Regions from separate parts of the Vibrio sp. EA2 genome, predicted to be linked through region 2. Evidence: predicted binding sites of a transcription regulator. Region 2 holds the regulator's gene; the other holds the start of a gene.
What was found. The regulator PurR, encoded in region 2, represses purine synthesis genes. The targets are predictions, from matches to a motif close to TNANGNAAACGTTTNCNTNA.
Positions count from the first base shown of each region.

Region 1: RXX31_RS15290 (NCS2 family permease) is a predicted target of PurR. The motif match lies at 2,025-2,044, and genes of this name have one in related genera.

Region 1 covers NZ_JAWLID010000007.1:61,459-66,198, reverse strand. Annotated here, with positions in the region: gene RXX31_RS15295 (aminoacyl-histidine dipeptidase) at 1-1,028, opposite strand, end outside; gene RXX31_RS15290 (NCS2 family permease) at 2,066-3,355, shown strand; gene tet(34) (oxytetracycline resistance phosphoribosyltransferase domain-containing protein Tet(34)) at 3,621-4,085, shown strand; gene frsA (esterase FrsA) at 4,176-4,740, shown strand, end outside.
Region 2 covers NZ_JAWLID010000002.1:137,407-142,146, forward strand. Annotated here, with positions in the region: gene RXX31_RS04955 (putative signal transducing protein) at 1-30, opposite strand, end outside; gene RXX31_RS04960 (TVP38/TMEM64 family protein) at 30-722, opposite strand; gene RXX31_RS04965 (TfoX/Sxy family DNA transformation protein) at 904-1,494, opposite strand; cyclic di-GMP riboswitch class I at 1,611-1,699, opposite strand; gene purR (HTH-type transcriptional repressor PurR) at 1,968-2,972, opposite strand; gene torD (molecular chaperone TorD) at 3,403-4,050, opposite strand; gene torR (two-component system response regulator TorR) at 4,315-4,740, shown strand, end outside.

The sequences.
Region 1 (4,740 bases), on a different contig from region 2:
TCGATCTCGTCACTCATACGAATAACGCCGTTTGGACATGCATTAAGCGCCGCGATAAAGCGCTGTTGGTCTGCAGAAGCAAACGCTTGAGCGTCGGTTGCAATCTCTTCGTTGAAAGTAACAATACCGGTTTCTACTTTACCTAGCTCTGCTTTCAGTAGCTCAGTGTAGTAGTTGAATAACTCTGCAAGCTTGTCTTGGTTTTCTGCTGGAAGTGCAACAGTAACGAATGCTTCACGAGGAATCGCATTACGCAAGCTACCACCGCGGAATTCAACCAAGCGAAGATCTAATTCTCGAGCGTGACCTGCCAAGAAGCGACCCAGTAATTTGTTGGCATTACCGCGACCTGTGTGAATATCACAACCAGAGTGACCGCCTTTTAAGCCTTTTAGTGTTAGTTGGCGAGTTACAAAGCCTGCTGGGATCGCATCACGGGTGATATCGAAAGTCATCGCACCGTCGATACCGCCAGCACAACCCATGTAGACTTCACCTTCTTGCTCAGAGTCTGTGTTTAGCAGGATCTCACCTTCTAACCAGCCAGACTCAAGCCCGAATGCGCCTGTCATGCCTGCTTCTTCATCAATCGTCAGAAGTACCTCAATCGGGCCATGCTTAATGTCGGTAGAAGCAAGAACCGCAAGACAAGATGCCATACCGATGCCGTTGTCAGCGCCGAGAGTTGTGCCTTTTGCGGTTACCCATTCGGCATCGATGTATGGTTGAATTGGATCTTTTGTAAAGTCGTGGTCCGTGTCTTCGTTCTTTTGTGGCACCATATCGATGTGTGCTTGCAGAACCACGCCCTTTTTATTTTCCATGCCGGGAGTTGCGGGCTTTTTGATGAATACGTTACCCGTTGGATCACGACGAACATCAAAGCCTTGTTCCGTCGCCCAGCCAATAATGAATTGCGCCAGTGCTTCCTCATGTTTAGAAGGATGAGGGATAGAACAAATCTTATCGAAAAAACGCCAAAGTGGGGTAGGTGATAAGGTACTGATTTCGGAATGGAATTCAGACACAGAAAGCTCCTTTTTATCTATATTTCCAGATGTTTTTTGTTAAAAATACATACTGTCAGCATAAAATACTGCTCACATCTGGGTAGTTAGCTAAAGGATACCACCTGAAAAGAGAGACGAGTAGTCGCCGGTACAAGGATTTCTTTCTGTATTGTCACAGTTTATGAATAAGATCCATTACCTAGTATTACTTCCTGGTTGAAAAAGCATCAATTAATGTGTGTCTATTTATAATTGTGTAATTAAATTACACAATGGTTCTTTTTTTGAGCGTGATTGGTGATTTTGTGTGATATTTATCACTAAAATGCTTGTAATTAAATTTCTTGGTGGTATATTTGTAACCATCTTCAGAGAGAAGAAGAAAATGCTCAAAGGATGAGTCCGTTAATCGCCTCCAAGGAACTGAGAATCAACAACTGGATTAATTGATTGAGAAGGTGATAGTTATGAAAGGTTTACCAAGTACAATGTTCTGGAATAGCAAATCTGTATATACCGGTAGCTTTGTATACCCAACAAGCTTTGTATACCCAACAAGCTTTGGCTACTAAATAAGTCGTCATCGCATGTGACTTGAACAGTTTGTTCACCCCTATAATTTGGAATTTTTTTTCAGTAATAGTTCTGACATGATTCGCCGCCACTCAATTTGAGTGGCGTTTTTTTATGTGCATTGCTCTGGTCTGGCTAAAAACTCACCTCTAAGTGTCTATTCCCTTATCGCTTGCCTGTTAATGCGATATCTTGACGTAATACACTTTAAAACTTCCACACAAAATCGGCCTTTCCATGTGAAAGTTTAGAACATCGTTCAGTTTGTACACTTTATGCGTATTTCATCTGAATTTGCTAGTTGTTGTTTCTTAAGCTTTAATTCTTATACGTGTTCAAAACCCTAGTAAATGGGTCTCATATCCTGCAAAAAAATCCATTTAGAGTGAAGATTCTATCTGGAATTTGCTATTTGATAACTTTATAATTCACCCCAATCGATTACGCAACCGTTTACTTTTTACCTTTAACAGGACTCGATAATGCTCGAAAGGCTCTTTAAACTCAGTGAAAATGGCACAAATGTGCGCACTGAGATCATCGCAGGTATTACTACCTTCCTGACCATGGCTTACATCATTTTTGTAAACCCAGCAATCCTGGCTGATACAGGCATGGATCGTGGTGCTATTTTTGTTGCCACTTGCCTTGCTGCTGCCGTTGGCTGTTTCATTATGGGCTTGGTCGCTAATTACCCAATTGCACAGGCTCCGGGGATGGGGCTTAACGCATTTTTCACTTATTCTGTTGTATTGGGAATGGGTTACACATGGCAAGTGGCACTGGCAGCTGTATTTGTTTCCGGTGTTTTGTTTATTCTATTGAGTGTGTTCAAGATTCGTGAATGGATCATCAACTCAATTCCTCACTCTCTACGTACCGGTATTTCAGCGGGTATCGGTCTGTTCCTTGCGTTTATTGCACTAAAAAATGCAGGCATCGTAGTTGATAATCCAGCAACACTGGTTTCGATGGGTAATATCACGTCACTACCATCTGTACTAGCAGCTATCGGCTTCTTCCTGACAATTTCGCTTGTCCACCGTGGTGTGAAAGGTGCGGTAATGATTGCCATTCTTGGTGTGACTGCATTAGGCCTACTTTTCGGTGATGTACAGTGGGGCGGTGTGATGTCGACACCACCAAGTATTGCTCCAACGTTTCTACAGCTAGACTTCTCTGGCTTGTTTGAAGTTGGCATGATCTCCGTTGTGTTTGCTTTCCTATTCGTTGACTTGTTCGATACTGCAGGTACGCTGGTTGGCGTTTCTCAAAAAGCAGGTCTAACCGACGAAAACGGCAACATTCCTCGCCTGAATAAAGCTTTACTTGCTGATTCAACGGCAACTTCGGTAGGTGCTCTACTTGGTACATCAAACACTACTTCTTACATTGAAAGTGTTGCGGGTGTAGCAGCGGGTGGTCGTACTGGCCTAACTGCTGTTGTTGTTGGCGTACTATTCCTACTGGCTCTATTCTTTTCACCTCTTGCAGGTATGATTCCAGCGTACGCAACATCAGGCGCTCTATTTTACGTAGCGATCCTAATGCTGTCTGGCTTAGTAAGCATCGATTGGCGTGACCTAACTGAAGCGTCACCAGTGGTTGTTACTTGTCTGGTTATGCCACTGACTTTCTCTATTGCTGAAGGTATCACTCTAGGCTTTATCGCTTACTCTGCTATCAAGCTATTTAGTGGTAAAGGTCGTGATGTATCGCTCAGTGTTTGGGTGATGTCAGCCATCTTTATCGTGAAATACCTGGTAGGTTAATTCTATTTGGTTCCAAGCCAGTGAGGACATCTGTTCTTACTGGCTTTTTATTTTGATTTTGTTCACCGAAATCGATGTTTCTGCGCTCTATGTGGAGAAATTTGATATCACCATTGGTATTAATATTAGCTTTCGGTAGAATAATCGTTTGCGCTGCTTTAAGCCCCGCCTCAAGTTTCATTTGAGAGCTTAGTGAATATGTCGTTTATCCGTCTTTATCACTGACTATTGGGGATACATATTTTTAAATTATTAGGTTATTACAATGAGTAAAAAATTCATTATCACTTGGGATGCGATGCAGACTTACTGTCGTGAACTGGCTGAGAAGCAAATGCCAGCTGAGCAGTGGAAAGGTATCTGGGCAGTAAGCCGTGGCGGTTTGGTTCCTGGTGCAATTCTGGCTCGCGAGCTGGGCATTCGTTACGTTGATACTATCTGTATTTCAAGCTACGACCATGACCATCAACGCGATATGTCTGTGCTTAAAGCACCAGAAGGTGACGGTGAAGGTTACCTAATCGTTGAAGACCTAGTAGATAGTGGTGATACAGCACGTCAATTGCGTGAAATGTACCCTAAAGCAAAAATGATTGCTGTATGTGCTAAGCCATCAGGCAAAGAACTTCTTGATGACTACGTTGTTGATATTGAGCAAGATACTTGGATTGAGCAGCCGTGGGATATGTCTATCCAGTATGCTGAGCCAGTAAACCGCAAGCAAAAATAATTGCTGTCAAAGAATATTGAGAAATGCCCCTGTTTAGGGGCATTTTTTTTATTATTATGGTAAGCATTGCAAATAGCTAGGGCTCTTCATATGTCGGAAGATATCAGCAAAAACCTGTCTGAAACTTTGTTTGTCAAACACAAGCAAGCCAAAGAAACCTCTGCATTAACTCAGTACATGCCAACCAGCCAGAAAATCCTCGACGAAAGAGAAGAGCTGGGAGACCGTGCTTGGTATCGTCACTTACTTCGTCTGCAGTGGGCATGGCAAGGCGTATCTCCAATAGAGATAGAAGAGGTGCTGTCTAGGATTGCCTCTTCACCGCACTCACGCACTAAAGATGAATGGCTAGACACGGTGATGGGTTACCACAGCGGAAACTGGACATTCGAGTGGATAAAGTTGGGCATGGCGCATCAAAAGCGTTCGGAAAATATGCAAGGGGACGAAGCAGCGGATGAGCTTTTTACGGCGGCGTTATGTTTCAGTATTGCGGGCTATCCGCATTTAAAGAACGACAGCTTAGCGCTGCAGGCCCAGGTATTAGCCAACAAAGCGTATTCGGAAGGGGCAGAGAAAACCCAATACACGATTAAGCAAATCGAAGTGCCGTACCAGAATCGCAAAATTATTGCGAATCTACACCTGCCTAGAA
Region 2 (4,740 bases):
CGCCGGATTTTTCGCAATAAATATCTTCATCAAGAATGTCCATTTGGCTGTATCTGGTTAGGTCTGAGTTTCTTCATCACCCATTTGACAATCATAGGAAAAAGACCGAGCAACGCAAATGAGGCTAGAACACTGGGAGAGACAATATCCGATAGACTTTCAATCGTTGCTAACTGAGTACCTGCATTGAGATAAACGGCTGTACCTGGGAGCATTCCGATTTGGCTAGTAATATAAAAGCGACCAACAGACATTGGGGTTAACCCCATCAATAAGTTGATGAGAAAGAAAGGGAATACAGGAATTAATCGCAACGAAAGTAGGTAAGATGATCCGTCTTTTTTGACGCCTTCGTTGATCGCGCTGAGCTTAGCAGCAAATTTTGTTTGTACCCAATCTCGTAATAAGTAACGGCTGCTCAGGAAAGCTAACGTCGCACCGATAGTACTGGCAAAGGAGACAAGAACTAAGCTCGCCCAGAAGCCAAATAGGGCAGCAGCTAATAAAGTGACGACGGCTGCGCCGGGAATAGAAAACGCCGTGATCGCGATATAAGCGATGAAATAGAGCGTAATAGCAACGACAAACCTTTCACTAATATAGGTGTTGAGCGCTTCTTGTTGCGCTTTGGCGTTATCTAAAGTGAAGTACTGGCTAAAGTTAACGGCTAACAAAATTATCGTTAAGAGCAGTATCAACCCAAAAACCAGTTTTTTATTCATTGTTGTACTCCGGAAGGACAGCCTTGCCCTAAGAATTTAACAGATACCATTAGAAATAGGGTACTCGTTATCAATTATTTGATATACAGACTTATAGACAGGTTGAGGCCGGAAAAAATTTCAAAAAAAACCGCGGCTAGAGCTGCGGTTTAAATACATCGTAAAGATTTGTCTCTGCTGGTTAAGAAAGCGCACTTTTTAGCTCTTCTCTGCGAGATTGGGGAACGACGCTCCAATGAGTGCCATTTATTGCCCCTTCTAAAGCCCACAGCAGCTCAATGCTTACTTTTGCAGAGTGCGAGTCACGTATCGCCTTGTAAGCACCTAGTGCGCCAGCTTCTTCAAGTTGTTCAACTGATTTAATGCCAGCTTTCTTAAGCATTCGTTCTGTGGCTAGTCGTAAATTTGGCAGATCTTTTAACCTGTCAGGTTTACTACTGGCTTGTTGCTTTTTTTCTAAATTGGCTTGTTCTAAAGACTTCTTCGCGACTTCTATCAAGCGTTCACTGGATTCCCATAAGTCGTTGGAAATCGCATAGTATTTAGTAACGACCGGAAAACCACGTTTTTTATAAACGTACGGTTTTAGTCCTTGCTTCTCGAAGTTAGATGAAGTTTGTTGGTCTGCTCGTATATGAAGTTGATCATTTACAACCAGTGCAAACATCGTTTCATCAGCGAAAAGTCCGAAGCCACCAAACATTGAGCGCGACTTGATCGTACCAAGTGCCTCAAATAGCTTCATAGAATCTTTGAGTATCGGTTTATCCATTATGTGTTATCTCGGTGTAATTAATATTACGCCACCAAAAGTCAGGTCCGAGAGAATAGCAAATACATGCAGGAACAATGTCATTATAGAGTAAACTCATTATACGCATATTTGCCATCGGTAACCCCGCTACCTTCCATTAGAAACATGGTTAAGGCCGGAAGCTTTGCGTCCCATCCTTTCGGATGGTTTGCCCTGTGCGTGACACGTAGAGAATACTTTTTATCTTGAATTAACATCACGTTTCAGAGATCAAAATGTGATGTTGCTTCAGTAAAACGCCCTTATATTATGGTTGTGGTTTCATAATTGAGATTGAAGACTGAGCACAGGTTGTAAGGCTATGTGAGGGAGCTCGTGTTTATACAAAACAGCAACTTATAAAATGTTTATTGATTGTAGTGAACACAAACGACGAAAAAAGATAATTTTTAACGTGAAAAATAAGCGCTCTGGCGAGCGCTTATTAGTAATTAATTGAGTTTTTTGACCGTATTTCGAATGACCAACTCTGGCTGCATTTCAAAAATGCGTTTCTCGTGCTCTTTGTCTTTAATACGTTCAAGTAGAATCTCAAAAGCATTTTTACCGACACGCCGCTTCGGTTGGTGGATCGTTGTCAGTGGTGGCGAGAAATACTCTGCCAACTCGATGTTGTCGTAACCGACGACAGATATCTCTTCTGGAATCTTGATACCATTTTGTTGTAAACGGCTCATCAAACCGAGCGCCATGGTGTCATTGAAACAGAATACGGCCGTTGGACGTTTTTCCATGGCAGTAATTTTGTCTGCGACCAAAACAGCGGTATCACATTCAAAGTTACCTTCAAGAATCCAGTCCTCGTTTACCGGTAAATTCGCTTCTGCCATGGCGCGGCGGAATCCAGCGATACGCTCTTGGCATGCGAGTTTCTCAAAGTGGCCACTCAAGCAAGCAATATCGGTATGACCATTATCAATCAGGTACTTAGTCGCGATATATCCACCTTCTTCTGAGTTGTCCATAATTTTATCGGCTTGGGAGCTCTCTGGGCCCCAATCCATAACAACTTTTGGGATATCAGAATGGCGATCGAGCATTTGTTTAAGTTCTTCGGTCAAGTCGGAACACATCACCAGAATGCCATCTACACGCTTTTCTGCGAGCATGCGGATGTAATCTCTTTGCTTTTCATAGATACCACCAGTGTTACACAGGATTAGTGTGTAGCCTTGTCGGTAACAGTAACTCTCTACACCATCGATGACTTCGGAGAAGAATAGGTTGGTAGATTGCGTTACCAACATACCGATAGTCCGAGTTGAGTTACATTTCAAGCTACGAGCTACCGCACTTGGTGCATAGTTAAGCTCATCAACAGCTTTCATTACTTTTTCTTGCGTTGCTTCTGCAACAAAACGCGTTTTGTTGATAACGTGCGAAACTGTTGTGGTAGAAACGCCGGCTAATCGAGCGACGTCTTTTATAGTGGCCATAAATGGTGTCCTGTATCGAGCTACTAATATACCGAGGGACTAAACCTTGTGCTGCGTGTCTTGTGTAAACTTAGCGCAACAAAATTAATGGCGCTGAGTATGTTTAGCAGTGGTTACTCCGAAGTCGGTAGAGGGTAAGTAGCAACAGCGGTTGATAAAGCAACTTTCTTCAACTGAGTGCAGAAAGGTCAACAACCTATTAAGAAAACACAAAAACCGCTTTATTTCAGCGGTTTACATAAAATCATATTTAATCGTTTGCGTTCACATTTTAGCCCTATGCGGGCAGGCTGGCAATAATTTCAGCAATGGTTTTGTGTCTCGGAAGTCACATTTTGATTGCTAAAAAGCGAGCGCTCGGAACAATTTTAATCGTTAACGAATAAAATATAGGGAACCTCATCGACAGGCTCCCTAAAATAGGCGGCAATTATTCACCAAGAAGGTAAGCGCTGTCCAGTTTACAAAATGCAATTAATAGTTGCGAGACACTGGCATAGAAGCCAAATTCATCCAGTTGCTGACATTTTTGTGCGAACTGTGGTAACCAGGACATGAGTTGGCCTTGGATGAATTCATTTTGTTTTAGGAAGGCTTCTTCCATGTGTTTTTCTTGTTCAAACTCATTAGAGCGAATGATCATATTACCTAAGAAGTCGAGCTCTACCGCTAAATGGTCGGCGGGTTCCTTCAGGCTGTCGTCAACTTGGACACCAAACTCCGCCATCAATCTTTCCATCTCTTCTGCTGGCTTGTCATTGAGCAAACCTGATTCGCCGATATACATCGAAGCGTAAGGAAGTGCGCCGTACTTTTCTGTCTTTAAGAACAGCTCACAAAAATCAGCAGCAAGCTCTAGTTGCGCATCTTCACGGTCTTGTAAGCGATTCAACGCGTCAACAAGGCGATCAATTGCGGGTTTGAGAGATTCATTTTCACCTAAGCCCGCCAAAAAGCTACGAATTTCGACACTATGGTAAGCCTCCAATTCTTTGGCTGTCAGTTCTTTAGCGAATAAGCTAGAAAACCACCAGTAGATCTCGGCGCGTTTTTCATTAAAAGCTTTCACTTCTTGCATTTTAGGCTCCTGAATGATGCTCTGTTTCTGGCACCACAAAATCAAATTCAGATGTCCCTTAAGTGTAATCAATTAAAATGAACAGCAGTAACTATAACTATGATGTTTTATAGAGAAATATGTCCATTTATTAACAGGGTTCAGTAAGCTTGTTTTGAATCAACAAAATCATTAAATCTTGCTTTTTAGCCCGCCCATGACTAGAAATGTTAATAGTTATGAATAGAATACATCTCGAATAATAAATGACAGAAAGTGGTGTAAATGAGCTATCACGTATTAGTCGTAGAAGATGATGTTGTAACTCGCAGTAAGCTGGCGGGTTATTTCCAAAATGAAGGGTACACAGTCAGTGAGGCCGAAAGCGGCATGCAAATGCGTGAAGTGCTGCAAGCTGGTGACGTTGACCTTATCATGTTGGATATTAACTTGCCGGGTGAAGACGGCCTGATGCTTACGCGTGAATTACGTAGCCAATCGGATATTGGTATCATATTAGTGACAGGACGCACGGATAGCATCGACAAAATCGTTGGTCTGGAAATGGGGGCGGACGACTATGTCACCAAACCTTTTGAACTCAGAGAATTATTAGTTCGCGTTAAAAACTTATTGTGGCGTATTTCGAATGCACGCAATGGCTCAAACAAAGTGAACGAAACTAACGAACAGCATATTGTCCGTTTTGGC